DNA from 2 places in the Paraburkholderia atlantica genome. Region 2 is predicted to be linked to the other one. Evidence: riboswitches for the same ligand, from Rfam matches in the RefSeq annotation. Region 2 holds a riboswitch; the other holds the start of a gene.
What was found. Region 2 has a riboswitch for cobalamin ahead of cobA (uroporphyrinogen-III C-methyltransferase). Riboswitches for the same ligand answer to the same signal wherever they lie in the genome.

Region 1: it holds a riboswitch for cobalamin, as region 2 does, so the genes downstream of both, BC1002_RS03515 (TonB-dependent receptor domain-containing protein) here and cobA (uroporphyrinogen-III C-methyltransferase) in region 2, are expected to answer to the same signal.

The regions. Positions count from the first base shown of each region.
Region 1 covers NC_014117.1:778,617-794,390, reverse strand. Annotated here, with positions in the region: gene panD (aspartate 1-decarboxylase) at 1-101, shown strand, start outside; gene BC1002_RS03575 (ParA family protein) at 144-782, opposite strand; gene BC1002_RS03570 (PaaI family thioesterase) at 1,027-1,446, shown strand; gene BC1002_RS03565 (cobyric acid synthase) at 1,504-3,030, opposite strand; gene cobU (bifunctional adenosylcobinamide kinase/adenosylcobinamide-phosphate guanylyltransferase) at 3,120-3,674, shown strand; gene cbiB (adenosylcobinamide-phosphate synthase CbiB) at 3,674-4,615, shown strand; gene cobD (threonine-phosphate decarboxylase CobD) at 4,649-5,725, shown strand; gene BC1002_RS03545 (cobalamin-binding protein) at 5,780-6,730, shown strand; gene cobC (alpha-ribazole phosphatase) at 6,784-7,374, opposite strand; gene BC1002_RS03535 (adenosylcobinamide-GDP ribazoletransferase) at 7,359-8,135, opposite strand; gene cobT (nicotinate-nucleotide--dimethylbenzimidazole phosphoribosyltransferase) at 8,209-9,270, opposite strand; gene BC1002_RS03525 (ABC transporter ATP-binding protein) at 9,304-10,125, opposite strand; gene BC1002_RS03520 (FecCD family ABC transporter permease) at 10,155-11,219, opposite strand; gene BC1002_RS03515 (TonB-dependent receptor domain-containing protein) at 11,259-13,190, opposite strand; cobalamin riboswitch at 13,280-13,544, opposite strand; gene BC1002_RS03510 (ATPase) at 13,765-14,124, shown strand; gene BC1002_RS03505 (cell division protein ZapA) at 14,121-14,435, shown strand; RNA gene ssrS (6S RNA) at 14,514-14,695, shown strand; gene BC1002_RS03500 (EVE domain-containing protein) at 14,837-15,295, shown strand; gene BC1002_RS03495 (SIMPL domain-containing protein) at 15,550-15,774, shown strand, end outside.
Region 2 covers NC_014118.1:648,033-663,806, forward strand. Annotated here, with positions in the region: gene BC1002_RS18985 (DEAD/DEAH box helicase) at 1-25, shown strand, start outside; gene BC1002_RS18990 (response regulator transcription factor) at 1,023-1,763, shown strand; gene BC1002_RS18995 (FecR family protein) at 1,760-3,187, shown strand; gene BC1002_RS19000 (CHASE2 domain-containing protein) at 3,254-5,740, shown strand; gene BC1002_RS19005 (DUF4136 domain-containing protein) at 5,783-6,397, shown strand; gene bluB (5,6-dimethylbenzimidazole synthase) at 6,436-7,095, opposite strand; gene BC1002_RS19015 (cobyrinic acid a,c-diamide synthase CobB) at 7,079-8,404, opposite strand; gene cobO (cob(I)yrinic acid a,c-diamide adenosyltransferase) at 8,408-9,010, opposite strand; gene BC1002_RS39550 (cobalamin biosynthesis protein) at 9,007-9,462, opposite strand; partial or broken gene cobA (uroporphyrinogen-III C-methyltransferase) at 9,505-10,230, opposite strand; cobalamin riboswitch at 10,475-10,735, opposite strand; cobalamin riboswitch at 10,816-11,093, shown strand; gene cobW (cobalamin biosynthesis protein CobW) at 11,297-12,388, shown strand; gene cobN (cobaltochelatase subunit CobN) at 12,402-15,774, shown strand, end outside.

The DNA of each region.
Region 1 (15,774 bases), on a different replicon from region 2:
CGGAGCTGAAGGCGGGCTGGAAGCCGGACCTCGTGTTCGTCGATGAAAACAACAAGATCAAGGGCAGCCGCGACCACGTGCCTACGCAGACCTGGAGCTGAGCGCAGCTCATGATGCTTCACTGATGGCGGGCTGCCCCCGCCTCAGCCCTTCTTCCCCGTGCCGTTCGTCCACTCGACGATCGGCTGCCATTGCTCCAGATCCTTCTCCACGCGGCTTTTCGCGACGTCCCACAGCGTCAGGCCGTGCGCCGCGAGCTGCACGTAGTTTTGCGTGTCGCGCAGAAAGCCGAGCACCGGCAGCTTCAGTCCCTCGACGAAACGATGCAGCTGCTCGGCCGAGCGCGTGCGTGCATCGACGCGCATGCCGACCACGCCGATCTCGATCGCGCCCTTCCTGACCGCCTTTTCCTTCGCGAGCCGCTCGAGAAATTCCTGGGTCGCGAGAATATCGAACAGCGACGGCTGGAGCGGCACGATCACCTTGTCGGCGAGATCGAGCGCGATGTTCATGCGATTGCCGTGCAGGCCGGCCGGCGTGTCGACCACCGCGTGCTCGAGGCCTTTCGGCGGCTTGGCGGGCGTGTCGGGATTGACCTCCCAGGTTTCGATGGTCGGCAGCGTGGAGGGCCGCAATTCGAGCCACGCATGCGCGGAGTGCTGCTTGTCGAGGTCGGCCAGCGCGACCCATTCGCCCTCCGCGGCGAAGTAGCCGGCCAGATTGGTCGATAGCGTGCTCTTGCCCACGCCGCCCTTCGGATTCGCCACCACGATCACCGACATGAAATCTCCCGGAAAGAAGGCTGGACCGCTGCCAGCCGGTTTGCCGCGCTATTGCTCCGTACCCGCCGATCCGCTGTGACCGGCGCCGGCGGGCTCCACGATCGCTGCCGTTCGATGTTCGGTTCCCAGGTACGCCCACCGGTTCAGCCGTTGATAATATCGACAAATCCCGCGCGGCCGAAACCCCCGCATCACGAATCGGCCGCCGCAACCCGCCGTCTTTATCGACAAGGACCTGAATCTCATGAGCAAACTGCGCCCGGAATACACCGTCGAACGCCTGCAGGAGCGCCAGAAAGGCACGCTGCCGGACCTGCTGGGCCTGCGCGTGCTGACCGTGGACCAAGGCACGCTGATCGCCGAACTGACCGTGCGCGAAGAGCTGCTCGCGCCGAACGGCTTCCTGCACGCGGCCACCGTGATCGGCCTCGCCGACACCGCCTGTGGCTACGCGTGCATCGCGCATCTGCCCGAAAACTCGCGCAATTTCACAACGGTCGAGCTGAAGAGCAACTTCCTCGGCACCGCCACGCAGGGCACGATTCGCGCGGTCGCGAAGAGTGTGCACCTCGGGCGCAGCACGCAGGTCTGGGACGCAACGGTCACCGGTCCGGATGGTAAGACCATCGCACTGTTTCGTTGCACGCAGATGGTGTTGTACTAAGCGTACCGCCCGCGCAGCAATGACGCTCAAGCCGATGAAAAAGTCCGGTCCAAAGCGTCACCTCAGCGCCGCAAACAGCCTGCGCATATCGACATGCTCGGCGAGCGTGTCGGCCAGCCGCTCCAGCGACGCCTCGCGCAACGCCGGATAGTCGACCGCTTCGGCGTCGCTCAACCCCGCCCACGCGAGCAGCGCCCCGCACGCGGCCGGCGTGTCGAACAGGCCATGCACGTAGGTCGCGAGAATCTGGCCGTCGGCGGACAACGCGCCATCGGAACGGCCAAGGCCCGCGCCGCCCTCGTGCGGACCAGCACGATCGAGCCGCAGCGCCGGCGTGTCCAAGGCCGGCCCGCGCGTCTCCCCCATATGAATTTCGTAGCCGGCGACGTCCGGCGCGCCGGGCAGCGCGAGGCGCCCGCTCACGTTCTTCAGCGTCTTGTTGCGCGTCAGCACCGTCGCAAAGTCGAGCCAGCCGAAGCCCGCGAAGGTGCCGGGTGTGCCCTCGACGCCATGCGGATCGGCGATCTCGCGGCCCAGCATCTGCATGCCGCCGCAAATGCCGATCACGCGGCCGCCATAGCGCAGATGCCGCGCGAGCACGTCGCCCCAGCCCTGCGCGCGCAGAAACGCGAGGTCGTCCGGCACGTTCTTCGAGCCCGGCAGAATGATCAGATCGGCGGACGGTGGCGGCGTACCCGCGCGCACATAGTGAAAATCGACCTGCGGATGCGCGCGCAACGCGTCGAAGTCGGTGTGGTTGCTGATGTGCGGCAGCACCGGCACGACCACGCGCAGCAGCCGGCGTGCAGCACCGCTCGCCGCAGCGCGCAGTTCGGGCGGCAGCATGTCCTCGGCGTCGAGCGTCAGGCCGTGCAGGTATGGCACGACCCCGAGCACCGGTTTGCCGGTCTTCGCTTCCAGCCAGTCGAGCCCGGGCTTCAGCAGGCCGATGTCGCCGCGAAAGCGGTTGATGATGAAACCCCGCACGCGCGCCTGCTCGCTGTCGGACAGACACGCGAGCGTGCCGGTCAGGTGCGCGAACACGCCGCCTCGGTCGATGTCGGCGACCAGCACGACCGGGCAATCGACCGCCTCCGCGAAACCCATGTTCGCGATGTCGCGCTCGCGCAGATTGATCTCGGCGGGACTACCCGCGCCTTCGACGAAAATCGTGTCGTACGACGCGCGCAGCCGCGCATACGACTCCAGCACCGCCTCGAACGCGACCGGCTTGTAGTCGTGATAGGCGCGCGCGTCGAGATTGATGCGCGCCTTGCCGTGGATGATCACCTGCGCGCCGCGATCGCTGGTCGGCTTCAGCAGCACCGGGTTCAGATCGGTGTGCGCGTCGATGCCCGCGGCGAGCGCCTGCAATGCCTGCGCGCGGCCGATCTCGCCGCCGTCGACGGTGACCGCGCTGTTCAGCGCCATGTTCTGCGGCTTGAACGGCGCGACCCGCGCGCCCGCGCGCCGCGCGAGCCGGCACAGTCCCGCGACCAGCGTGCTCTTGCCCGCGTCGGACGTGGTGCCCTGGATCATCAGCGTGCCGCGCGGCACGGGCAGGGTGTCGGGAGAAATGGGCATTCGGGTCACGGCGATGCAGGTGGAAGGTGGACAGTGGCGTTGCAATGGAATCGAGCGGCATTATCCCATCGCGCCGGTACAATCATAGGATGACTCCCCGCGACCTCACCTTCGTCCTTGGCGGCGCCCGCTCGGGCAAGAGCGCGCATGCCGAGCGGCTCGCCAGCGACAGCGCCCTCCCCGTCACCTACATCGCCACCGCCCGTGTCACCGACGACGCCGAATTCAACGCGCGCATCGCGCATCATCGCGAGCGGCGGCCCGCGCATTGGGGGCTGGTCGAAGCGGACGACGATCTCGCGGGCGCCCTCGCGCAGCACGACGCGCCGGGCCGGTGTCTGTTGATCGACTGTCTGACGCTGTGGCTCGCCAACCTGCTGTGTCCCGCCGACAGCGTCGCACCGCCGCTGTCGCACTACTACGAGCAGGCCGCCGCGTTCGAAACTGCGCTCGCCGGCGCACGCGGCAAGATCATCATCGTCAGCAACGAGATCGGCCTCGGCGTCGTGCCGCTCGGCGAAGCCACTCGTCTTTACGTCGACGAACTCGGCCGCCTCAATCAACGGATCGCCGCATTGAGCAGCGCGGCCACGCTGATGGTCGCGGGACTGCCGCTCGCGCTGAAAAGCGCGAGCCGCGCGTGATGCCCCCGCTGACGATGCCGCTGATCGCGACGCTCGCGGTCGCGGGCGTCGCCGTCGATCGCTGGTTCGGCGAGCCGAGCCGCCGGCATCCGCTGGTCGGCTTCGGCAACTGGGCCGCGCGCATCGAGGCGCGCTTCAACCACGACCGGCGTCTGCGGCTCAAGGGTCTGCTCGCATGGGCGCTCGCGGTGCTGCCGCCAGTGCTGATCGCGTGGTGGCTGGTCGCCGTACTGCCGTTGTTCGCGGCCTGCGCGCTGCATGTCGCGCTGCTGTGGTTCGCGCTCGGCGCACGCAGCCTGCGCGATCACATCGCGCCGATCGCGCGGGCACTCGGCCAACGCGATCTCGCCACCGCACGTGAGTTGACCGCGCGGATCGTGTCGCGCGACACCAGCCAGTCCGACGAAGCCGCGCTCGCGCGCGCCGCGGTCGAATCGGCGCTCGAAAACGGCAACGACGCGATCTTCGGCGCGCTGTTCTGGTTCGCGCTCGCGGGCGGGCCTGGTGCGCTCGGCTTTCGCCTCGCCAATACGCTCGACGCGATGTGGGGGTACCGCACGCCGCGCTATCTTCGCTTCGGCTGGGCCGCGGCGCGCATCGACGACGTGCTGAACTGGATTCCCGCGCGGCTGACCGCCACCAGCTACGCGCTGCTCGGCGACACGCTGGCCGCATGGCGCTGCTGGCGCGAACAGGCGCCGCGCTGGGACAGCCCGAACGCGGGCCCGGTGATGGCGTCCGGCGCCGGCAGCCTGAACGTGCTGATCGGCGGGCCGGCCGTGTATCACGGCACGCTCGAGCATCGGCCGACGCTGGGCTTCGGGCATCCCGCCGAGGCGCGTCACGTAGGCGCCGCGTTGATGCTGGTCGAACGCACGGTGATTCTGTGGCTGGCCGTGCTGATCGTGCTGGCGTTGTTGAGCGTGCCATTCCGTGGCTGAGCGGAGCGACACGCGTAGCGATGGGATGAGCGCATGACCGAGCGGATACAAGCGCGCGAGCACGCCGCAGGCGATCCGATCGCGCATGGCGGCAACCTGCACGAAGCGGCGGCGCGCTACGGCATTCCATACGCGCAGTGGCTAGATCTGTCGACCGGCATCAATCCGCACGGCTATCCGGTGCCGCCGCTGCCTGCCGATGCGTGGCGCCGTTTGCCCGACGAAGGCGACGGCTTCGCCGAGCGGGCCGCGCGCTACTACGGCGCGCCCGATGCCGCGCACGTGCTGCCGGTGGCCGGCAGCCAGGCGGCGATTCGCGCGCTGCCCGCGTTGCTGCCGCGCGCGACGGTCGGCATCGCGCCGCTGACCTACGGCGAGTACGCGCCCGCGTTCGCGCGCGCCGGACACGAGCTCGCGCCGCTCGACGTGCAGCGAGACACGCTGCCCGCAGCGCTCACTCATATCGCGATCGTCAATCCCAACAATCCGACCGCTACGCACCTCGATGCCGCGAGGCTGCTGCGCTGGCACGCGCAGCTGCGCGAACGCGGCGGCACGCTGCTCGTCGACGAGGCGTTCGCCGATACGCTGCCGGCCGCGCGCGTCGCGTCGCTGGCGGCGCATACGCAGCGCGACGGGCTCGTCGTGTTGCGCTCGCCCGGCAAGTTCTTCGGGCTCGCGGGGGTGCGCGCCGGCTTCGTACTGGGCGCGCCCGCCTTGCTCGCCGCGTTGCGCGACCGATTGGGGGCGTGGACAGTCAGCGGTCCCGCGCGTCATGCGGTGAGCGCCGCGTTCGCCGATGCCGCGTGGCAAACGCAGATGCGTGAGCGGCTGATCACCGAGAGCGCGCGGCTTGCCGGGCTGTTGGATGCGCATGGATTCGCGACACACCGCACGCCGCTTTTCGCATGGACCGACGATGCGCGCGCCGCCGCATTGCATGAAGCGCTCGCACGGCGCGGCGTGTGGACGCGTCTTTTTCCGCCATCGCCCCGGGTGCCCTCAGCCAGCGTGCGCTTCGGGCTGCCGGGCGATGAAGCCGAATGGACCCGCTTCGAACAACTGCTGCAACAGGCGGTTGAATCGATCGATGGCGCGCGCTCGGGCTAGCGGATCGTCCTTTACACCTGACTCGTTCAACGCTTCGTGTTTCGCCCTCGCCCGATGACCTGCTTCACTTGCTCCGCTCGCTTTGCTCGGCCCGCGCGCCGCTTGATCGATTGGTTCAGCGCCGCAGCGCTCGCTGTAACTGCACTGAGCGCGCACGCCTCCATCACCGTCACCGACGACAGCGGCGCGACCGTCACGCTCGCCGCGCCCGCACAGCGCGTGATCAGCCTCGCCCCGCATGTGACCGAATTACTGTACGCCGCGGGCGGGGGCCCGAAGATGGTCGGCGCGGTGTCGTACAGCGACTATCCGCCCGAAGCGAAGCAACTGCCGCGCGTCGGCGACAACAAGGCCCTCGACCTGGAACGCATCGTCGCGCTGAAACCGGATTTGATCGTCGTGTGGCGGCATGGCAATGCGCAGCACCAGCTCGAGCGCTTGCGCGAACTGCACGTGCCGCTCTTTTTCAGCGAGCCGCGCCGTCTCGACGATATCGCCGTGTCGCTGACGAAGCTCGGCCGGCTGCTCGGCACCTCGACGAGCGCGGACGCGGCGGCGGCCGCCTATCGCGAAGACATCGCCCGTTTGCGCGCGCGGTATGCGAATCGCCCGGTAGTCAGCGTGTTTTATCAGGTATGGGACCGGCCGCTGATGACGCTCAACGACGAGCACATGATCAGCGACGTGATCACGCTATGCGGCGGCCGCAACGTGTTCGCGGACCTGCAGCCGCTCGTGCCGACTGTATCGACCGAAGCGGTGCTCGCGGCGAATCCGCAGGCGATCGTCACAGCTGCGTCCGGCGCGACGCAGCCCGACACGACGCTGCCCCAACTCGACACATGGCGCGCGTGGCCGCGTCTCGCGGCCGTCGCGAACAACAACCTGTTTGCGATCGACGGCGATCTGATCAATCGCCCCGCGCCGCGCATCGCACAAGGCGCGCGGCAACTGTGCGAGGACCTCGAACTGGCGCGCTCGCGCACAAACAAACCCGCGCCATGACGCGCCGCGGGTCGCCCAAGAAACACGCTCAGTTCCGCGGATGACCAGGCGGGTCACGCATTCCATCGCACCAGCGACCACTGTAGCGTCTCGTCGTTACGCCGCAACCAGACGATCCCCGTCATATCGAGCGACCACTGCAGGCAACGCGCGAGCGGCACCTCCAGCACCCACGACGCGATCGCGCGCATCACGCCCGCGTGCGTAACCACGTACGCGGGCGACAGCTCGCGCGTCAGCGCGAACGCATCGAACCACGCTCGCACACGCGCGACGAATTGCGCGACGCTTTCGCCGCCATGCGCGCGCGCATGCTCGAAATTGGCGGCCCAGTCGTCGAGCTGGGCGCGATCGATCGTATCCCAGCGCTGCGCTTCCCAGTCGCCGAAATCCATCTCCTTCAGACGCTCGTCGTGGCTGACCACGCAGCCGAAGTCGTTGGCGATCTCGTTCGCGAGCGCGGCGCAGCGCGTGAGCGGACTCGTGATCAGCACGCGCGGCGCCGGCACCTGCAAGCTCGCGAGCTTGACCGCCAACGCATTGGACGTGACCTCGGCGCTTTCCGCCAACGCGACATCACTATGGCCGTAACAAACCCCCGCCTCGAGCGCGACAGCGGGATGTCGAATCAGGACGATATCCATGCAAGCCCCACCAGATAGATGCTCAATTCGAAGATCTGCTGCGCGAAGCCGAGACAGTCACCGGTATAGCCACCGATGCGTCTGACGAAATAACGGCCCATCGCGAAGCGCAGCGCCAACAGCACCACACACGTGAGCGCGGCGAAACGCCAGTCGGGCGCGCCGGGGCCGTTCGGCCACAGCAGCCACGGCAGCCCGAACAGCGCGGCGCACAGCAGCGCCGGCCCGCGCAGACGCTGCGCGACCGGCTTGGCTTTGCCTGCGGCGCGCACATAGTCGAGCGTGGCCAGATAACTGATCGCGCACGCGCGGCTCGCGCCATGCGCCGCAACAATCAGACCTGCGGCGGAAAGCGGCGGCAAAGCGGCGAGCGTTTGCCACTTGATCGCCAACGCGATCACGAGCGCGATGGCACCGAAAGCACCGATGCGCGAGTCCTGCATGATGCGCAACGCATCGTCGCGCGTATAGGCGCCACCGAACGCATCGACGCAATCGGCCAGACCGTCCTCGTGGAACGCGCCCGTCAGCAGCAGCGACGCGGCCATCGACAGCAGCACCGCGACGCCCGCCGGAAACGCGCGCAGTGCGGCCAGATAGACGAGCGCGCTGAAGCCGCCGACCAGCACGCCGACGAGCGGAAAATAGCGCGCCGCCGCGTTCAGATAATGCGGCTCATAGCCGACCCAGCGCGGCACGGGCACGCGCGTGAAATAACCGAGCGCCGTGAAGAAATAGCGCAGTTCCGCGAGCGGGTTCATGGACGTGGCGAGTGCATGTTTGCAGCGATGCGGGCGGAGCTTCGCGTTGCCGCGAAGCGTGGGTTCGAGCGCGTCACGGTTCGCGATCCGCGACGCCTGCGGAATCGAAGCTGGCCATCTCGTTGACGAAGGCCACGGCCGCGCGCAGCAGCGGCACCGCGAGCGCGGCGCCGGTGCCCTCGCCGAGCCGCATGTCGAGCGACAGCAGCGGCTGCGCGCCGAAATGATCGAGCATGCGCCGATGCCCGGCCTCGTTCGACGCATGCGCGAACACGCAGTACTCGCGCACGTCGGGCGACAGAGTATCGGCGACCAGCAGCGCCGACGTCGCGATGAAGCCATCGACGAGGATCGTCATGCGCGCCTCGGCGGCGGCCAGAAACGCGCCCGCCATCATCGCGATTTCGAAGCCGCCGAAGGTCGCGAGCACGTCGAGCGGCGCGCATGCGTCGGCATGACGCGCGAGCGCCGCCGCGAGCACGTTGCGCTTCTTCGCGAGTCCGGCATTGTCGAGGCCGGTGCCGCGGCCGACGCAGTCGTCGATCGGCACGCCGCACAGGCGGCTCATCAGACACGCGGCCGCCGATGTGTTCGCGATGCCCATCTCGCCGAAGCCGATCACGTTGGTGCCGAGCGCCGCATGATGACGCACGCGCGCGGCGCCCGCCTGCATCGCGGCGAGCGCTTCGGCGTGCGTCATCGCTGGCTCGTGAGCGAAGTTGCGCGTGCCGCGCCCGACCGGCATGTCGACGAGTCCGTCCGTGGACGGCAGCGGCGTCGCGATACCCGCGTTGACCACTTCGAGTTCGAGACCGGCGACGCGGCTGAGCGCATTGATCGCCGCGCCGCCCGCAATGAAGTTCGCGACCATCTGCGCGGTCACCGCTTGCGGATACGGGCTCACGCCTTCGGCGGCGATACCGTGATCGCCCGCGAAAACGATCATCGCGGGACGCCGCACGGTGGGATGTGTACTGCGCTGGATCAGACCCATCTGGCGCGCGAGCGTCTCGAGCCGGCCGAGGCTGCCGGGCGGTTTGGTGCGCGTATCGATGATCCGTTGCAACTCGGCGCGCAGCGTCTGATCGAGCGGCGCGACTTCGGGCAAACCGGCCGGGAGTGGGATGCGAGTCATAGGTGTGATCGAGACAAGGTATGGGGGTAAATATCAGCCTGACTGTGCGTCATGACCGGCAGGCGATTCATGACGCGCGCGCGGCGCGGGAATCAGCGCCTCGTGCTCGCCGTCGCGAATCAGAATCAGCGGATAGCCGAACGCGCGGCTCGTCAACGCGGGCGTCAGCACGTCGCGCACCGGGCCCGCATACGCGCCGCCCGCGCCGTCGAGCAGCAGCGCGTGCGTCGCGAAGCGGCGCGCGAGGTTCAGGTCGTGGCATGAGAACAGCACGCTGCGCGGTAGGTTGCGTCCCGGTTCGCGCGTCCATGCGACGAGCGCTTCGAGGCAGTCGATCTGATGATGCAGGTCGAGATGCGCCAACGGTTCGTCGAGCAGCAACAGCGGCGCGTCCTGGCACAGCACTGCCGCAAGCGCGACGCGCTGACGCTCGCCGCCCGATAGCGACAGCACGTCGCGCGCCGCAAAGTCCGCAAGACCGAGCGATTCGAGCGCCGCCTGCGCGGCCGCGCGATCTTCATCGCGCTCCCAGCCCCAGCCGCCCAGATGCGGGAAGCGGTTCAGCAGCACGATGTCGAGCACACTTGCATTGAACGCATCGGCCGCGCTTTGCGGCATCAGCGCGCGGCGCCGGGCAAGCGGCAGCGGCTGCCAGTCGGCCACGCGCACGCCATCGAGTTCGACATCGCCCGCCGCCGGATGCAACAGGCCTGCCAGCGTCGACAGCAAGGTGGTCTTGCCCGCGCCGTTCGGCCCGGCGATACACCAGACTTCGCCCGCATTGAAGGTGTGCGTGAACGCGTCGAGCAAGGTGCGCGCGCCGGCGCGCAACGTCAGGCGCTGCGTGCTCAGCATGGTAGAGGTCGGGTTGGGTTCGGCTTGCATCATCGGCGGCGTTTGAGCAGCATCCACAGGAACACCGGCACGCCGACCAGCGAAGTAATCACGCCGACCGGCAATTGCGCGGGCGCAATCACGGTACGCGCGATCAGATCCGCGCCCATCACCGCGACACCGCCGCCGAGTGCCGCCGCCGGCAGCAGCATGCGCTGGTCGTTGCCGAACGCGAGCCGCAGTATGTGCGGCACGACGAGACCGACGAAGCCGATCGTGCCCGCGGTCGTCACCGCCGCGGCCGCCGCCAGCGACGCGACCAGGTACACGCGCAAACGCAGCGGCATCACCGCGACGCCCAACGCTTGCGCGGCCGCGTCGCCGCGCAGCAGCACGTTCAGACGCGGCGCGGCCGGCACGATCGCGAGCAACACGAGCGCGAGCGCGATCAGCGCGGTCCACGGCAGAGCGCCGCCGTTGAGGTCGCCGGTCAGCCAGAACAGCATGCCGCGCAGACGGCTATCGGGCGCGAGATTCAGCAGCAGCGTGATCATCGCGCCCCACCCGGCCGCGATCACCGCGCCCGTCAACAGCAAACGCGGCGACGTGTCCTGCGGCTCGCCGCGCCACAGTTCGCGACGCGCGAGGCCGAGCACCAGCAGGATCGACACGAACGCACCCGCGAACGCGCTCGCATCGACGATCCACCATGCGCCGCCCGCGATCATCGCGACCAGCGCGAAGGTGGCCGCGCCGCCCGACACGCCGAGCACGTACGGCTCGGCCAGCGGATTGCGCAGCAGCACCTGCAGCAGCGCGCCGGCGAGCGCGAGCAATGCGCCGCACGCGAAGCCCGCGAGCGCGCGCGGCAAACGCAACGTGCGCACGATTTCGCCGGCGAGATCGTCGGTGCCCGTGGCGCCGAACGTGTGCGTTGGCACGAGCGCCGCAAGCACACGCGACGGCGGGAGCGGCACGCTGCCGAGCACCAGCGACGCGCCGAGCAGCGCGACGGCCGCGAGCGTGAGCCCGAGCCAGATCGCGGCCGCGCGTTTCGCGTTCATCGGGCGCGGCGTTGCCAGCGCGGCGGATAGAGAACCGGACGCGCGACTCATCCGCGTGCGCTCACGCATGCGGCCAACCCGGCGCGCGCGTCACTGCTGCTGCCAGCCGAGCGTGACATAGGCACCGCGTCGCGGCGAGTTATACGAGTAGGCCGTTTCATAGTCCTTGTTCAACAGATTGTCGATTTGCGCGCTGACGTACCACGCCTTCGTGATGTTGTAGCGCGCGGACAGATTCACGATGCCATAGCCGCCGAGGTTGCCGGTGCTGTCGGTACGCGGACCGCTGACGATCCACTCGCCGCCAACCCGCCATCCACCGATGCTGCGGTTCACCGCGAACGACCCGAAGCGTCGGGCGCGCCGTACGAGGTCGGTACCGCTGTCGAGATCGACCGGGTTCTGCACCGTGAACGTCGCGCGTACGTCGGTCTTGCCGACATGACCGCTCCACGATCCTTCGAGTCCCTGCACCTTCGCATGGCCGACGTTCTCCGCGAGATAGATGCCGGGGATCGTCTGCACGTAGTTGATCAGATTCGTATAGCGCGTCTGGAATGCGTTCAGACGCATCACGCCGAGCGCATCGGTCGCGTACTGCAAAGCGGCTTCGACCGAGTGACTGCGCTCGGGCTGGATCGACGGGTTGCCGCTGATCGGATAGTACAGATCGTCGAAGCTCGGCGCGCGGAACGCATCCGAATAGCTTGCGGTTACCTTCCAGTGCGACGTGATGTCGAAACCGTAGCCGAGATAGTAACTGTTCGCTCCGCCGAAATCGGAGTACTGGTCGCGGCGTACGTTGGCCTGAATCTGATTGCGCCCGAAGCGCGCGCTGTAACCCCCGAAGACCGAATCGACATGACGGTCGGGCGCGGCGAAGGTGTCGGAGTCGAGAGTCTGGTCGAGATGCTCGTAGCCGAATTGCAGCTTCTGGTTCGCGGCGAGCGCGAAATCGTTCTGCCACGTGTACTGGCGATTGTCGGTATCGAAGCGGTCGTCGTAGATGCCATTGGTGTTCGATACGCTGCGGTCGTCGCCCTCGGCGAGCGTGAAGTGGGTGGTCCACCAGTCGGTCAGCTTGCCGTTCGCGAACACCGACATCTGACGCACCTTGCTATAGAGGTTGTTCAGATCGGTCGGCACGCCGTACGCATTGTCGTAGCTGTTGTTGTTGTTCGACTGGAAGTAGCTGACGCCCGCATCCCACTTGTCGGTGAACTTGTGGCGCAGCGACGCGCTGATGCTCTCGTTCAGATTGCCGTTCGCGTTCGGATTCGCGGCCGGCGCCTCGAGCGGATTGAGCGACGAAAAGCCGTCGTCCTTCGTGCGCGCGAGCGAGATGTTGAAGGTCGTGCGGCCCTCCTGATCGAGCGCGCCGTTCACGCCGGCCGTTTGCGTCTGCGTGTGATAGCTGCCGTAACCGACCGAGAAATTGAAACGCGGCGGATGAGCGCCGCCGTCTTTCGTGAACACCTGCACGACGCCGCCGATCGCACCCGAGCCGTACAACGCCGAAACGTTGCCGTTCACTACTTCGACGTGATCGACCTGGTCGAGCGGAATCTGTGCGAGCTGAGCGGAGCCGAGACTGACCGAATCGACGCGCACGCCGTCGATCAGCAGCAGCGATTGCGTCGACGAAGCACCGCGCAGAAAGAGGCTCGTAGTCGAACCGGGGCCACCCGTGCGCGAGATCTGCGCGCCCGGCGCGAGTCGCAACAGGCCGGGCAGATCGGTCGCGGTCGTGTCGGCGATGTCCTGCTGATCGAACTGCGTGGTCTGCGGGATCGCGTCGCGCAACGCTTGCGCTCCGCGTTGTGCGGTCACGACGATCGGCGACAGCACGTTGCCCGACGCATCGGCGGAAGGGGGATTGGCCGCATCGGCAACGTTTGCGGCGTTCGCGCTGCTGGCATCCGTAGCGGACGATGAAGACACAGACTCGGCGCTTTGCGCATGCACGACGAGCGGCAGACTCGCGAACGCGAGCAGCGTCGCGCGGGCGATGGGGGACAGCATGGGATGACATTCCTGTGGATAGCGTGCGCGGCCTGCTTCCCCGCGGGCCGACGCGTCACGAGGCGTCCCCTTGTTTAACGTTTTCGCGGGGACGTCCCTCTTTTCTGGCCGGTATCCGGGCTACGACACATCGATCCCGCCTTCCCACGCGTGACGCGCAGTGGCACACTCGCAGGTTGAACTTCCAACCTTGCAATTAGGACCGACCTGCATGAGCACATCACATGCGGTCGTTTACCGTTGCGGGGGCAGCGCAGGTTCGCGCATCCGGTTTTGGCACCGCGCGCGCCCTGCTTCCCGTTTAACTGCGCGCGCCGAAAAGCGCGCGCGGGCACCAGAGTGCGGGAAGTGTAGGAGCGACCTCGCGGGGCGTCAAGAAAGGTCCCCCGGAGCGCAAGCCGTTCTGTTGAATGCAGGTTATTGTCCGACGGATTGCCGGCCTCTTATCTTATGGTCGACGACACGACTCGCAACGAACCTGCACGAAGCGATGCTGTTACGTCTCGAAACGAGACAATTGTCGGAACCTGTAATATTCCGCGCTAAAATGCGATGTCTTTAGAGGACGCAGCACATGCTCACCGAACTCGAATCACTCTCCCAGAACATCGGCAAGCTGATTGCGATCAGCCAGCGCCACAACGAAGCGCGGATCGCGCTCGAAGAGCAGCTCGCGCAAACGCGTGCCGAAGTACAAGCCACGCACACCGAACTCGCACAATTGCGTGCCGAGCGCGACGCACTGCAAGCTGAACGCGACGCGCTGTCCGCCAAGATCGACGACGCTCAGGTGCGCCTGAATGCGATTCTCGAAAAATTGCCGCGCGCACGCGCGAGCAGCGAACCGGATAACCAGCTCGATCTGCTCGAGTCCGCCCAGCCCGAACACGAGGAAGCGGAAAGCGACGTGAGCCGACACGGAGAAAGCGCATGACCACCAAGCAGATCGAAGTATCGATTCTCGAAGTACCCTACCGTCTCGCCTGTTCGCCGGAAACGGAAGGCGCGCTGCTCGAGGCGGTCGCGCGCGTCGACGCCGAGATGAAGAAAATTCGCAGCGGCAGCAACGTGCGCGGCACCGATCGCATCGCGGTGATGGCCGCGCTGTCGCTGGCATCGGAACTGCTTAAGCTGCAAAGCAGTGTGCGACACGGAGAAGCATTTCCTGCTGAAGAAATCCGGCGTACAATGCAGCAAATGAACGAACAACTAGGTACTGTGATTGAGCAGTACAGCATGCAGTAAGCAGTAGTTGACTCAATAGCGGGCCGGTTTTGAACCGGTCAGTTGTTCAACGGTTTGTGTTGTAGCTTCATCGGTTTAGCTTCCCTGCCTGGTTCGCCAAGGTCATATATTCCTTGAACCAATGCCATGTGCACGGTTGCGGAAATTTGTAGCACGGGTGTGCGCGTCACTCTGTCTGATGTACCCGAAGTGTTGCTAACTGCGACCAATTCTGAACCCTCGGTTCAGGATGCCGGCCTAGCGGCTAAGGCGGGGACCTTATCTGGAACGGCATCGGACTTCGGTTCGATGCCGTTTTTCTTTGGTCGTCGTTTTTTCGTTTGAGTGCCTGTTTCAGGGGCTTTTCCGCACGCGCCCGCTATTGTCGCGCCTCGTTCAATCTCATACGCTCACTCCGATTCATGCGCTACTGGCTGATGAAGTCCGAACCGGACGAAGCAAGCATCGACGACCTCGCCAACGCACCGCATCGCACGTTGCCGTGGACCGGCGTGCGCAACTATCAGGCGCGCAACTTCATGCGCGACGTGATGCAGGTCGGCGACGGCGTGCTCTTCTACCATTCGAGCTGTCCGGAGCCTGGCATCGCGGGTATCGCGGAAGTCTCGTCGACCGCGTATCCGGACCCGACGCAGTTCGATAAAAAGAGTCCGTACTACGACGCGAAATCGTCGCCGGAAACGCCGCGCTGGATGCTCGTCGACGTCGTGTTCAAGAAGAAAATCCCGCTGATTTCGCTTGCCGCACTACGCGAGCATGCCGAATTGCAGAACATGCGCGTGCTCGCCAAAGGCAACCGTCTATCGATCACGCCGGTGACCGACGCCGAATGGCGCTTCATCACTAAACAGCTGGTTTAACGGCAAATGCGCGACGCGGGCACTGTCGTGATCGCGTCCAGGTCGTCGTTTCCGATGCGGCGGCGAAGCGCTAATTGGGGAACCAAGCGTCGGTAAAACCCGCCTAATCGGACGACGAAAGCGCGAGCTCGGACCAACCGCTAGACGGCACCCGATCCATTCGCCCGCGCAACCGTCAAACCGCGCGCCACATTGCGTCATCACGCGGCGCTCGCGTCGAACGTGCACAACCTGCTCAAACAAGGATTCCAGCCATGACGACAAAACCCGCACGGGCCCTTGCACTCGCGCTCGCCTTTGGCGCGCCTGTGGCGCTCGCGCTGAACTCGGCGCCCACTCGCGCGCAGACCATGATGCCGCAGCCTTCGGGAGTGCTGTCTCTGAATGCGCAGGCGAGCGCCGAAGTCCCGCAGGACGAAGTCGAAATCACGCTGTTTTACGAGCAGGAAGCGAGCGAGCCGTCGGCCTTGACATCGACG
Region 2 (15,774 bases):
GCCGGAAATCGAGGGCGGGAGGTGAGCGCGAGAGGCGCGGTCGCCTGAGTCGGGAATCTGATGCGCTGCAGCAACATCAAAGGGAGCCGGACTGTAACAAAACGTCTGTGTATGTAAATTGCCGCCGAAGGAAGGCTTCAACTCATACCAATTTCGAACTCGCGCTGTATAAGACTTGCGCGTCGGACGATTGCGAACGATGTGTAATTACTGCTTTGGCAGCGGTTACAAAGGAATTTCTTTCATCTTGAGCAGCGCTTCACGCAGGGCTAACGTGACGTTACTCGTGCGGTTAGACCCCGGCGAGCGTGTGTAGTGTTTTTTGGGCGGCGTTGCTTCAACAGGGGCAACGCCGCATTTTTTTGCCCGCGACCCTGGCGCTCGGCATCACGCGCCGACGATCCATGACGCATTGCGTCATCGCATTGGTCATCCATGTGAAGCAGTCGAACAAAAACAGGCTGCGTCTCGCGGCCGACCATGATGATTGCATCAAATGACAACTCGTTCGAGACGAAATCTAACAATGTTTAAACGAATTATTCTGAGATTATTCTTATACTGAACTCGCAATTGTTAAATAAGAGTACCTGAAAGGAATCTTAAAGCGTATAAGCGGACATCCCCGAAAGGCCGCTGCAGCAAGGATCTGCGGTCCGCAGTCTGACGTCCGTCCGGGGTGCCTCGCAGTGGTGGCAGACCGGAGAAACCTAAGAAGCGTTTCAATCGTTTTCAATTAGGGTTTTTCGCGACGGATTGCCGGTACACGGTAAGCGGGATGAAAGAGGGTTTTCGATTATCATGATCTGCCCTGCATAATCGCTAAGGAAATCACATTTATGCGCTGATTTCAGCTTCACGAAACCAGCGTCATGGCGGGGGTACGGCGAGGGACCTTTAGTCAGAAAGTAGCAGCCGGAATTTTATGGGAAGCCGGATCGGCGGCGCTATGTCGTCATCCCGGTCGTCAGCCGGTTCGCCGGCCGTCAGCCGCGAAAGGTGCTGTTACGTAGTGGGGTGTTATGAGAATTGCTGTCCTCGATGATGATTCGGCTCAGGCCGACCTTGTGTGTCAAACGCTATCCGCCGCTGGACACGTCTGTCACGCGTATGGCGCAGGGCGTGAACTCGTGCGCCAGTTGCGCCGCCAGACATTCGATCTGCTCGTGCTCGACTGGAACGTTCCCGACATGTCCGGCGAAGAAGTGCTTCGCTGGGTGCGCGAAAGCCTGTCCGAGCGCCTGCCGGTGCTGTTCATGACCAGCCGCGGCCGCGAAACCGACATCACTTCGATTCTGAACATCGGTGCGGACGACTATCTCGTCAAGCCCGTGTCGGGCGCCGTGCTGCTCGCTCGGGTCGGCTCGCTGCTGCGGCGAGCCTATTACCTGAAGCCGCCGACAACCAGGGAAGTGTTCGGCGACTTCGAGTTCGATCTGAGCGCCAAGCACGTCGTCGTGCGCGGCACGCCGGTCTCCGTCACGCAGAAAGAGTTCGAGCTCGCGCTGCTGCTGTTCCAGCATATGAGCCGGCCGCTGTCACGCGCACACATTCTCGACGTGATCTGGAAGCAGGCCACCGACATCCCGTCGCGCACGATGGACACCCACGTGTCGATGTTGCGCAGCAAGCTCGGTCTGCGCCCGGAGCAAGGCTATCGGCTCACGCCGATCTACGGCTATGGCTACCGCCTCGAGCGGATCGAAGCCGACACACCACCTACCGCCGACGACGAACCCACTGAAGAAGCGGGGGAGGCGTGACGGTCTGCGTGGGTGGGGCAGCGTCCGGTCGCCGCGCCGCCGCGTGGCTTGCCGCGGCCTGTCTGATTGCAACGGGCGCGACCAGTTGGAGCGCGCACGCGCAGCCCGTGCGCGGCAAGACCGGTGCGAAGGCGTTGCCGGTCTACGCGTCGTACACGACGCACGAAGGCGACACGCTGTACGAGATCGCCGCCCGCTACATGGCCGACCCCGCCGACTGGGCGCTGTTGAGCCGGCTCAATCACGTGCCCGCGCCGCGCCGCATGCCGGCTGGCATCGTGCTGCGTTTGCCGTTCCAAAGGCTGCGCCAGGATCGCGACACGGCTCGCGTGGTCGCGACCAGCGGTCCGGTCGAGCACGCGTTCGACACGAGCCCTTATCTGCCGTTGAAGACCGGTGAAACGCTTGCCGAAGGCGATCACTTGCGCACCGGCGCGAACGGCTTCGCGACGCTCGAGCTGCCAGACGGCTCGTACGTGACGGTCGCGCAGAACGGCGAACTCAATATCGAGAGACTGCGGCACATCACGCTGACCGGCGCGGCCGATCGCATTTTTCGGTTGCGTTCCGGTGAGATCGAAAGCCAGGTCACGCATGCGACGCGACGCGACGATCGCTTCCAGATCCGTTCGCCTTCAGTGGTCGCCGGGGTGCGCGGTACGCGCTTCCGTGTCGATTACAACGGTGACACGCAGACTACCGCGGTGGCCGTGCTCGACGGCGCGGTCGGCGTCGATCAGCCCGCGCAGCACGGCCGGAGCGCCGCGCCGGCGCCGGGCAGGCCGTTGCAGGCGTCCGAGCAACTGGTCAAGGCAAGCTTCGGCAACGTCACGCGCTCGGGCGGCGCGATCGGCAGTCCACTCCAGTTGTTGCCGGCGCCTTCGCTCGCGCGGCCGGCGCGCGTGCAGGACGGGGACACCGTCGCGTTCGACGTCAACCCGGCAGAGCACGCGGTCGGCTATCGGCTGCAAATTTCGCACGATGCCGATCAGCTCGACCTGGTGCGCGATCTACGTGTGAGTGCGCCGCACGCCGACTTCGGCGATCTGCCCGACGGCACGTACTTCGTGCGTGTCGCGTCGACTGATAGCAACGGCCTCGACGGTCTGCCGAACGTGTACGCGTTCGAGCGCCGCCAACTCGGGCTGGACGCTTCTGCGGCGCAGCGCGCGGGTAGCCACGACTACGAGTTCCGCTGGTTCGTCAGCCACAGCAACGTGCCGACGCGTTTTCGCTTCGTGCTCGCGAAAACGGCAGATCTGAGGCACCCCATGATCGATCGCATCGATCTGGCAGGCGGCGAACTCGTGATCAGCGATCTGCCGCCGGGCGTCTACTACTGGACGATCGTCGCCGAGCAGTTCGACGACGGCCGCTTCTACGAAAAGAGCAGCCCGGTCCGCTCCTTTACGCTGGCGCGCTGACGCTGGTAGATTCTCGGGGCCGGCCGGCTGGCCGGTCCGTCCTCTGTTTCCCGACTACATCGTCCCTTGCCCGCCACTTCTACGCGACTGAGCCTCGATCCGCGCGCCCGTCTCGGACGGCGGGCCGGCCGGCGCTTTCTGATCGAGTGGCTCAGCGTCGGCTGTCTGGGCCTCGTGGTGATCCTGCTGACGTCGTTCGGGCGAGTCGGCACGGGCATCGATCTGCTGGTGTACGACCAGTTTCTGAAGCTGCGTGAGCAGCCGCTGCTGTCCGACCTCGTCGTCGTCGAGATCGACAACGCGACCATCGACGCGCTCGGCCGCTGGCCGTGGCCACGCAGCGTGCATGCGCGGTTGCTGGATCAGCTCGCCGCGGCCAAACCTGCCGCGGTGATCTACGACGTGCTGTTCACCGAGTCCAACGTCGACGACGCCCAGCTCGCCTACGCCATCGCGCTGAGTCCGACCTATCTGCCCGTGCTGCTGACGCCGCCCGATGCGAGCGGCGAGCGCACCGTCGATGAACCCGTCACGCCGCTCGCGCAGGCAGCAGCCGGGCTCGGTCACATCAATTTCGAAGTGGACGGCGACGGCATCGTGCGCAGCGTCGCGCGTTTCCAGGGCGACGAGCACTCGCGCTGGCCGCAACTGACGGTGCTCGTCGCCGACGCGGTCGAACGCGGCAAGCTGCATCTGCGCAACGGGCTGCCGCCGCGTCGCTCGAATGAGCCCGCGCGCGGCAGCGACGACGGCCACGAAGACCGCTTCCTGATTCCGTTCGGCCCGAATGCCGCGAACTACGAGAAGTTCGGTTTCGTCGACGTGCTCGCCGGCAAGGTGCCGGCCGATCAGCTGCGCGGGCGCATCGTCGTGATCGGCGTGACGGCGTCCGGTCTGTACGACCGCTTCGCGACGCCGGTGTCAGGCGAGCTCGGTCCGCTGCCCGGCGTCTATATCCATGCGAACGTGCTCGATACGCTGCTGACCGGCCGCGAGATCCAGCCGGTCGCGCTATGGATCGTGTTCGCGGCGGCGCTCGTGCCGCTGGCCGCGCTGCTCGCCGGCTTCCTCGTGCTGTCGCCGCGCCGCTCGCTGTTGCTGACCGGCGCGCTGGTGCTGCTCGCCGCGGCCGGCAGCGCGCTGCTGCTGTACGGCGGCAGGCTGTGGATGTCGCCGGTGCCGGCGATCCTCGGCGTCGTGATCGTCTATCCGATCTGGAACTGGCGACGCCTCGAAATGACGATGGCGTATCTGCGGGGGGAGCTGCAACGTCTCGCCGACGAGCCGCATCTGCTGCCCGAAACGCCGAAGCGCCGCCGCGAGTTCGGCGGCGACGTGCTCGCGCAGCACATGGCGCTGATGGCTGAGGCCGCGCAACGGGTGCAGGACATGAAGCGCTTCGTGTGGGACAGCCTCGACAGCATGCCGGAGCCGATTCTCGTCAGCGATGTGGGCGGCGTCGTGCTGATCGCGAATCACGCGGCGAAAGCGCATTTCGCGCGGCTCGGCGCACCGATGCCCGAGGGCCAGCCGATGCAGAGGGTGCTCGGCGGTCTCACACTCGTGAAGACGATCGATGCCGGCGCGGCCTCGGATAACGAGCGCAACGTGTACGCGCACGCGCACTGGCCGGCGCCCCTCGATCCGACGCGCGGCGAGTTCGCGGCGCTGATGGCGCAGGGTGTCGAGGTGCGCGACACGAACGAGCGCGACCATCTGCTGCGCTATGCGACCTGCACCAATGCGCAGGGCGAGACGACCGGCTGGATCGCCGGTCTCGTCGACGTGTCGGCGCTGCACGCGGCCGAGCGTCAGCGCGAAGACGCGTTGCGGCTGCTGTCGCACGACATGCGCTCGCCGCAGGCGTCGATCATTGCGCTGGTCGAGATCGAGCGCGCGCGGACCGAGCCGGCGCTCGCGCGCAGCGTGCTCGAGCGCATCGAACGCTACGCGCAACGCGCGCTCACGCTCGCCGACGACTTCGTGCAACTGGCGCGCGCCGAATCGCAGGCTTATGTGCTCGAGCCGCTGAGCCTGACCGAACTCGTCATCGATGCCAGCGACGAGGTCTGGCCGCAGGCGCACGCGAAGCGCATCACACTGCATACGGAAACCGGCGGCGACACCTACGAGGATCCCTGGATTTACGCCGACCGCTCACTGATGACACGCGCGCTCGTCAATATCCTGAACAACGCTGTCAAGTACAGTCCGCCCGACACGCGCATCGTGTGCAGCTTCGCGAGCCAACCGGCGGTCAGGCGCGCGGGCAGCGGCGCGGCTCGGGTGGCGTGCACGATTCGCGACCAGGGCTATGGCATCCCGAAGGAGCAGCAGGCCGGGCTATTCGAGCGCTTTCGCCGTTTTCACGAGGCGCAGCGGCCGGAAGTGGGCGGCGCGGGACTCGGCATGGCGTTCATCAAAACGGTCGTTACGCGCCACGGCGGCAGCGTCGAGGTCGTCAGCGCGCCCGGCGAGGGGACGGCCTTTACGATCTGGCTGCCCGCGCTCGACGACGCGCCGCTAGATGAAACGAGCGCACCGCGCGCCTGATGCGCTTGCGATTTATTCGATGGACTAGAGAGAAAACAGAAAATGGCGAAGATCGCTCACCTCTGTGCCGCGCTGGCCGCGGCGAGCCTCACCGCTTGCGCGGGTCTCAGCGCCGACGTGCACACCGTCTCCGCTAGCGACGCCGACCACGCCGTTGCGCTGCAAGGCGAGCCGACCTATTCGCTCGCGCGCACGCAGTCACAGGACGATAGCGCCGACCATCCGCAAGTCGAAAAGCTGCTGCGCGACGAGTTGGCGAAACACGGCTTGGTCGATACGGCGGGCAAGCCCGCGCATTATTTGCTGTCGATCGCGTATAGCACGCGGCCGGCGTCGGTCGGCATCGGCGCTGAGAATTGCGCGCCCGCCGATTGCGGCGCGGGCAGCGACGGTCCAACCGCGCTGCTGTTCGGGCGCAAGTATCAGCATGCGCTGACGCTGCGCTTTTTCGACTACGCGAGTGGCACCGAGCGCTACAAGGTCAGCGCGATGTTCATGGATCGCGATGCGGACCCGTTGCATGCGTTGCCGCTGCTCGTGAAAACCGCGCTTGCGAAGCTGCCGTACGACGCGCCGGCTGACTGGCGCGTGAAGCTCAGTATCGACAAGGCGAGCGGTGCGCCGAACGTCGAGTCGATGAAGCCGCTGCAGCGCTAAACAACGCAGCTTCGAGTCGCTGGGGCCGTGCCTATCAGTTATTCCTGCGCTGGCTCACCGCGTGGCCAGCGGTTTTCGAACACGCAATCGGCCAGCGGCAGACGGCTCGCCCAGCGCTCCGTTTCGAGCATCGGCTCGCTGTAGAACGTATCGACGTGGCCGAGGCACAGAATCGCGACCGGTCGCGCGCCTTCCGGCATCGCCAGTAGTTGATGCACCGCGCCGACATCGAACAGCGACACCCAACCAAGCCCAAGTCCTTCCGCGCGTGCGGCGAGCCACATGTTCTGGATCGCGCACGCGACCGACGCGAGGTCCATCTCCGGCAGCGTGCGACGGCCGAACACGTGTCGCTCGCGCCCGTCCATCAACGCGATCACCAGTAGCTCCGCGCAGTCGCGCATGCCTTCGACCTTCAGCTTCATGAACTCGTCGCGGCGCTTGCCGAGCGCGTCGGCGGTGGCGAGCCGTTCGCGCTCGACGATGTCGCGCAAGCCCGTGCGCAGCGCCGCATCGGTAATGCGCACGATGCGCCACGGCTGCATGTAGCCGACGCTCGGCGCGTGATGCGCCGCGTCGAGCAGACGCCGCAGCACTGCCGGATCGACCGGATCGGGCACGAAGTGGCGCATGTCGCGGCGTTCGTAAATCGCGCGATAGACAGCGTCGCGCTCGGAGTCGTCAAAAGGCTTCGCCATGAAAGAGGGCGGCCGTGAAAGCCGGGTTGGAGGGCCAGTAAGTGTGCATATAGGTTGCCACAATCGGGCCTACGCGGAACACCGCTTCGCCGGGCGCGTCGCTGTGCGCGCGCGTGGCGAAGCGCTGCGGCGCGAGCGGTGTCGCGAGCTTCGAGTAATGGAACGTGTGGCCGGTCAGCGTGCCGTGGATGCCGTCGATCTGCTGCATGCCGAGCGACGTGAAGCGCGTTTGCATCGTCGCGTGACCGGGCAACAGGCCGAGCATCGGCGTGCTCGTGCCTTGCGTGTCGGTCAGGGTGTCGAACAGGTAGAGCATGCCGCCGCATTCGGCGACCACCGGTTTGTCCGCCTCGACGTGCGCGCGAATCGATGCGGCGCTGTTCACGTTGCTCGCGAGCACCGCCATATGCAGCTCGGGATAGCCGCCGGGCAGATAGAGCGCATGCGTGTCGGCGGGCAACGCTTCGTCGGCGAGCGGCGAGAAATAGCTGAGCCGCGCGCCGAGCGCTTCGAGCAGCGCGAGGTTGGCCGGATAGATGAACGAGAACGCGGCGTCGCGCGCGATCGCGATGTGCTTGCCTTCGAGCAGACGCGGCAGCACCTCGGGCGACGGTGCGCCGAAATCGACCGGCGGCGGCAGTTCGACGAGCGCAGTCGACGCCAGCGTATCGGCCGCGCGTTCGAGGCGCGCTTCGAGATCGTCGATTTCATCGGCCTGATGCAGGCCGAGGTGGCGGTCGGGGAGCGTGATCTCGTCGCTCGCGGCGATGTGGCCGCACCAGCGCAACTCGGCCGGTAGCGCTTCCTGCAGCATCTGCGCGTGCCGAGCCGAGCCGACACGATTCGCGAGCACGCCATGAAACGGCAGTTGCGATCTGAAGCGCGCCAGGCCGAACGCGAGCGCGCCGAAGGTCTGCGCCATCGCCTGCGCGGAAATCACCGCGAGCACCGGCACGCCGAACGTGGTCGCCAGGTCGGCGCTGCTCGGCGTGCCGTCGAACAGGCCCATCACGCCTTCGATCAGGATCAGGTCGGCTTCTTGCGCCGCCCGCGCGAGCAGGTTGCGGCACGCGTTTTCACCGACCATCCATAGATCGAGCGACAGCACCGGCGCGCCGCTCGCGCGCGCGAGGATCATCGGGTCGAGAAAATCCGGTCCGGTCTTGAACACGCGCACGCGACGTCCGAGCCGCCGGTGATACCGCGCGAGAGCGGCAGTGATCGTGGTCTTGCCTTGTCCCGAAGCGGGCGCGCTGATGAACAGCGCGGGGCACGCTGCGGGGCGAGTCCGCCTGGGGGACGCGGACATCGCTCAGAACTCCACGCCGCGCTGCGCCTTCACACCTTGTTCGCGATACGGATGCTTGATCGCGCGCATTTCGGTGACGAGGTCGGCGGCTTCGATCAGCGCGTCGGGCGCATGGCGTCCGGTCACGACGACATGCAGCATCGGCGCACGCGCTTTGATCACGGCGAGCACTTCGTCGAGCGGCAGGTACTCGTACTTCAGCACGGTGTTCAGCTCGTCGAGGATCACCATCTGGTAGTCGCCGCTTTCGATCATCCGCCGCGCTTCGTTCCAGCCCTTGCGCGCGGTCGCCATGTCGGCCTCGCGATTCTGCGTGTTCCACGTATAGCCGTCGCCCATCGTGACGAAATCGCATTGCGCGATCGCGCCGAGGAAATCGCGCTCCGACGTATGCAGCGCGCCCTTGATGAACTGCACGACGCCGAGCCGCATGCCGTGGCCGAGCACCCGCACGGCCATGCCGAATGCGGCCGTGCTCTTGCCCTTGCCGGTGCCGGTGTTGACGATCAGCAGCCCTTTTTCGACGGTCGCGCTGGCCTGCTTCTTTTCGTGGCCTTCGCGGCGGCGTTCGGTCATGCGTTGATGCGATTCGGGATCGGTTTTCATCGTGGGTCCTGGTCTTGAGGGGCGTGATGGACGGGCGGTACGTCGCCGGGTGCGGTGTCGTTCGCCACCGCGATCGCGACTGTGATGCCGGCGAGCACCGTCTTGCGTATGATCAGACGCGCGTTTTGCGCGATAGTCGCGGAGTTCGCTGCCGCTGCCGCCAGCAACGCGCACGGCTCGCACACACCGTCGATACCGAGATGCGCGCGCGCGGCCGCCGACGGCGACGCGACCGGTGCGGCGGCGATCTGCTCGCGGCTGAACAATTGCAGCGGCAGTTGATGGCGCGAACAGAATTCGAGCAGACCTGCTTCGTTGGCTTTGGTGTCGATCGTCGCGATGGTGCCGATCTGCTCGAAGGCATTCGAGCCGAGTGCTGCGCGCACGGCGGCTTCGATGTCAGCGGCATTGCTGTGCAAGCGGCAACCAATGCCGACGCTCAGCGTTTTGATCGCGCTCGCGGCTTGTTCGTGATCAACCCGGCCGTCGCGCGTGGCCGCTTCACGCGCAAGCGCGAGCGAAGCCACGCCGCCGATCACGACGATCGCCGGCGAGCCGAGCCCCGCGCGCACGACCGCCTCGGCAAACTCGCGAAGCGGCGCGAGCACGTGACGCTGGTCGTGTCGCGTCGCCGATTCGATCGCCGCGCAGGGCGTATCGGCGGACATCCCAGCCGCGAGCAACGCGCCGACGATTTCGCCGAGCCGCCGCATGCCCATATAGATCACGAGCGTCATGCGCGTCGCGGCGAGCGCGGCCCAGTCCGGCTCGCCGCTGCCGGCGCCGTGGCCGGTGACGAACACGACACCCTGTGCGTAATCGCGATGCGTGACCGCGATGCCGAGCGTCGCGGGTGCAGCGATGCCGGCCGTGATGCCGTTGATCACGTCGACGTCGATGCCCGCCGCCTGCAGCGCCTGCAACTCTTCGCCGCCGCGGCCGAACACGAACGGATCGCCGCCCTTGAGCCGCGCCACGCTGCGCCCCGCGTGCAGATGCCCGAGCATTTGCGCGACGATATCGGCTTGCGGCGTCGACGGATGGCCGCCGCGCTTGCCCACGTACACGACTTGCGCGTTGGCGCGTGCGAACTGCAGTACGTCGGGATTGACCAGATCGTCGACCAGCACGACATCGGCCTGCGCGAGCGCACGGGTGGCCTTCAGCGTCATCAGTTCGACGTCGCCGGGACCGGCGCCGATCAGCCAGGCGCGCGTCATCGCGGCGTGCATGGCGCATGCCATGCGGAGATGGGAGGAGAGAAGCGGCGCGCGACGGTGCACGCGGCAGTGAATATAGAGGTCATGCGGTACAGCGAATCCGGGCGCGGCCACTCGTGCGGTTCGCGGCGGATTCTTCAGAGAGAACGCCACGACACGCGCGATGCCGCGCTGCTACGCCTTCACATCCGTTCCCCGCGGATTCCGGCGGCCGGCGGCGCAACCTGATGCACGGATGCATGCGGCGCCGCCTCCGCGTCTGGCCGGTATCCGGGCTGGCGGCCTCACGCGCTTCGCCTTCCCGTCCCGGTTTGCAGATTCGCGAGGACAGTGGCATCAAAAAACGCATGCGCGGCACGGCGGAATCGAAGCTGAATCGAATCGCGCGCCGCAGGTCGCTTACCGTTGCGGGGACAGCACAGGTTGAACGCACGAGGCGCTGCCTGTTTCCCGTTTAACTGCACACGCGAGCGCATGTGCGGGCACCAAACGCGCGCATACGATAGCACATGGCGCCTTGCCGGATAAGCGTCGGCGGCGCTTTCCGGCACCGTGCGTTCCTTGACTGCGCAAGGCCGCGGGCCTACACTCGCACGCACTTTGGGTGCTCGCGTGCGCGTTCCTGCGCATGCAGTTAAACGGGAAACAGGGAGCCATCTGCGCTAGAGCGGCTAACCTGTGCTGTCCCCGCAACGGTAAGCGAAAAGCGGTTCCGGCTTGATAGCCGGGCGCCGCGGTGCCGGCTTCGATGTCCTCGCGCAAGGTCGCGTCGACATATCACCACTGGACGAGAAACCACTCGTCCGGGAAGGGGAAGCGGCGCTTTCGCCAGCCCGGATACCGGCCCGAAGAAGCAGAACGACCGCCGCGGGGATGCGGCGGCGCGTTCATGACCTCAGTTCCGCTTTCTGAATTTCCGTTGTCGCGGCAATGCCGTCGTTCGTCCCCGTGTCTGGTGATCGCTGGTACTGTTGCGCGTGCTTCATTCGCTCCATTCGCCAGCCGATGCAGGCCGAAGCGCGGACTTTGCGGCAGACCGATGCAACGCAAAGGGATGGACCTCACGATGCAAACTCAATTGCGCAAGATTCCCGTCACGATCGTCACCGGCTTTCTCGGCAGTGGCAAAACTACGTTGCTGCGGCACATTCTTCAGCATGCGGGCGGCAAGCGCATCGCGGTGATCGTCAACGAGTTCGGCGAACTCGGCATCGACGGCGAAATCCTCAAGGGCTGCGGTATCGGTTGCGATGAAAACGGCGTCGAGACCGAAGGGCAATTGTATGAACTCGCGAACGGTTGCTTGTGCTGCACCGTGCAGGAAGAGTTTTTCCCGGTGATGGAGAAGCTCGCGGAACGGCGCGATGAACTCGATCACGTGCTGATCGAAACGTCGGGGCTCGCATTGCCGAAGCCGCTCGTGCAGGCGTTCAACTGGCCGCAGATCCGCAATGGCTTCACGGTCGACGCGGTGGTGACGGTGGTGGACGGCCCGGCCGCCGCAAGCGGCCAGTTCGCCGATAATCCGGTCGCCGTCGATGCGCAGCGCAAGGCCGATCCGAATCTCGATCACGAGTCACCGCTGCACGAGCTGTTCGAAGACCAGTTGTCGGCCGCCGATCTGGTGATTCTGAACAAAACCGATCTGATCGACGACGCGCGCCAGCACGAAGTGGAAGCCGCGATCCGCGCTGAGATTCCGCCGCAAGTGAAGATCGTGCGCGCGCAGCGGGGACAGCTCGACCTGCATACGCTGCTGGGGCTCGAGGCGGCGTCGGAACAGACGATCCATCTGCGTCACGACCACCACGGTTCCGCCGACGACCCCGATCATCACCACGACGAATTCGATTCGGTCGTCGTGCAGGCATCGGTGCCGTCGCGCGACGCGGCGCTCGCCGCGTTGCAGACGCTGGTCGAAAACCACGCGATTTACCGTGTCAAAGGCTTCGCGGCGCTGCAGGGCGCGGCGATGCGTCTCGTGATCCAGGGCGTGGGCCGGCGCTTCGACAGCTACTTCGACCGGCGCTGGCAGGCGGGCGAAAACGGCGACGGCGCGTTGAGCCGCTTCGTGCTGATCGGCGAAGACCTCGATCAACCCGCGCTGCAACAGGCGTTCGACGCGGCGCTCGGCGCGACGTCGAACGCGACGGCATAACGGACGCACCAGCATGCATCTGCTGCGCACGACGCCGGGCGGCTTCGTCGACGATACGCAGGGCGTGATCCGCATCGATCAGCAGCCCGCCGATATCATCGTGCTCAGTTCCGCCGACACCACGCTGTCGCTGCTCGCGAGCGTGGTGCCGCGTCTCGGCGATGGCTTCCCGAGCCTGCGGCTCGCGAACGTCACGTATCTGCGTCAGCCGGCCTCGGTCGATTTCTATCTCGACGACGTGTTGCAGCATGCGCGCGTGGTCGTCGTCGATCATCTAGGCGGCGAAGCGTATTGGCCGTACGGCATCGAGCAGGTCGTCGCGCTCGCGCAGCGCAAGCAGCAAACGCTGGCGATGTTTTCCGGCGACCTGCAGGAAGATCCGAACCTGCTCGCGCGCAGCACGGCGAGCGCCGAGTTGTGTCAGCAGTTGTGGCGCTATCTGCGCGAGGGCGGTCCGCAGAACGCAGAGGCGTTTTTGCGCTGCATCGCGTATCGCGCATTCGACTGGGGGAGCGAGCCCGAGCCGCCGCGCGCATTGCCGGCCGCGTCGCTGTATCACCCCGAGCGCGATACGCCCACCGTCGCCGATTGGCAGGCGCGTTGGCGCGAGGACGCACCGGTCGTCGCGATTCTGTTTTACAAGGCGCATCTGCAGGCCGCCAATACCGCGGTGTTCGATGCGCTGATCGATGCGCTCGAAGCGCAAGGGCTCAATCCGCTGCCGCTTGCGATCACGTCGTTGAAGGATGCGATGAGCCGCGATGTCGTGCAGTCGCTGTGCGCGCAACATGGCGTCGCGCTGGTGCTGAACACGACCGCGTTCGCCGCGTCCGCGATCGACGACCCCGAGCCGCTAGCGCTCGCCGGCGACGCGCCGGTGTTCCAGGTGATCCTGAGCGGCGGCAATCGCGAAGACTGGCTGAAGGACAACCACGGCCTCAATTCGCGCGACATTGCGATGCACGTCGCGCTGCCTGAAGTGGACGGCCGCATCATCACGCGCGCGATCAGCTTCAAGGGGCTCGCGTATCGCTGTGCGCATACGCAGGTCGACGTGGTCCGCTATCAGCCGGACCTCGAACGGGTGCGCTTTCTCGCCGAGCTGAGCCGCCGCTGGTGCCGTCTGCGTTCGCTCGATAACGCCGACAAGAAAGTCGCGTTGATTCTCGCGAACTATCCGATGAGCGAAGGGCGCATCGGCAATGGCGTGGGGCTCGATACGCCGGCGTCGGTGGTCGGCATTCTGTCGATGCTGCGCGATGAAGGCTATCGTGTCGGCGAATTGCCCGACGACGGCGACGCGCTGTTGAACAGGCTGACCGAAGGCGTGACCAACGATCCCGTGGTGCGCGATCTGCGTCCGGCCCTGCAAAGCCTTGCACTCGACGACTACCTCGCGCATTTCGACGCGTTGCCGGCGAGCGTGCGCGACGCGTTGAACGCGCGCTGGGGCAAGCCCGCGCAGGACCCGACGCTGCGGCGCGGTCGCTTCATGATCGCGGGCTGGCGCTGCGGGCAGGTGTTCGTCGGCATTCAGCCTTCGCGTTCCCGCGAGCAAGGCGACTACGCGAGCTATCACGATGCGGAGCTCGTACCGCCACATGCCTACCTCGCGTTCTACTTCTGGCTGCGCCATCAGTTCGGCATCGACGCGGTCGTGCACGTCGGCAAGCACGGCAACCTGGAATGGCTGCCGGGCAAAAGCGTCGCATTGAGCGACGCGTGCTGGCCCGATCTGATTCTCGGACCGATGCCGCATCTGTATCCGTTCATCGTCAACGATCCGGGCGAGGGCAGCCAGGCGAAGCGGCGCGCGCAGGCGGTGATCATCGATCATCTGATGCCGCCGCTGACGCGCGCTGAAAACTATGGGCCGCTGCAAGACCTCGAACGCCAGGTCGACGAATACTACGAAGCCTTGATGGTCGATGCGCGTCGCGCGAAGCTCTTGCGTCGCACGATTCTGACGACGATCGTCGAGCATCGGCTGCACGAAGAGCTGAGTCTCGCGGCGCCGAACGGACAGCACGATGAAGACGCGCTGCTCACGCGCGTCGATGCGTGGCTGTGCGAGCTGAAGGAAGCGCAGATTCGCGATGGCCTGCATACGTTCGGGCAGTCGCCGCGCGGCGTGCAGCGGCGCGATACGTTGCTCGCGCTCGGGCGCTTTCCGATCGGCGATGGACAGGGCGGCAACGCAGGACTCGTCGACGCGCTGGCGCGCGATCTGCGCATCGATCATCTGTTCGATCCGTTGAGCGTGGATTGGGCCGCCGCATGGGACGGCCCACGCCCCGAGGTATTGCAGCGGGTCAGTGACGCACCGTGGCGACATTGCGGCGATACGCGCGAGCGCCTGGAGTTGCTCGCGGGCGAACTGTTGCGCGGCGTCTGCGGTGTCGATCGCGATGACGCGGATCGTTCGCAGGCCGTTGCCGTAGCCGACGAAAATCTGCCGCAAGCGGCACAGGTGATCGCACGCCTGCGCGACGCCGTGCTGCCGCGCCTCGACGCTTGCGGCCCGCATGAAATGACGCAGCTCAAGCGCGGCCTCGAAGGACGTTTCGTGCCGCCGGGTCCAAGCGGTTCGCCGTCGCGCGGCCGGCCCGACGTATTGCCCACCGGCCGCAACTTCTATTCGGTCGACACGCGCGCGGTGCCGACGCAAGCCGCCTGGGCACTCGGCCTGAAATCGGCGCAGCAACTGATCGAGCGGCATCTGCAGGAGCATGGCGATTATCCGCGCGCGATCGGCCTGTCGGTCTGGGGCACCGCGACGATGCGCACCGGCGGCGACGATATCGCGCAGGCGCTCGCGCTGCTCGGCGTGCGGCCGAAGTGGGCGCCGGGCAGTCATCGCGTGACGGACTTCGAGATCATGCCGATCGAAGCGTTCGACCGGCCGCGTATCGACGTTACGTTGCGCGTATCCGGCTTCTTTCGCGACGCGTTCGCGAACGTGATGCATCTGTTCGATGCTGCCGTGCAAGCGGTCGCCGAACTCGATGAGCCCGCGGAGCTGAATCCGATTCGCGCGCGCGTGCTGCGCGAACGCGATGCGCTGATCGCGCGCGGCATGGACCCGGTCGAGGCGCGCAAGCGCGCCGGCTGGCGCGTATTCAGTGCGCGACCCGGCGCGTACGGCGCGGGTCTGCAGCAGATGATCGATTCGCGCCAATGGCAGAGCGACGCCGACCTGGCGAACGCGTATCAGGCGTGGGGCGGATATGCGTATGCGCAAAAGAGCGCCGGCGAGGAAGCGCATCACGCGTTTGGCGCCCGCCTCGCAGCGATGGACGTGGTGCTGCAGAACCAGGACAACCGCGAGCACGACGTGCTCGATTCGAACGACTACTACCAGTTTCAGGGCGGCATGGTCGCGGCGG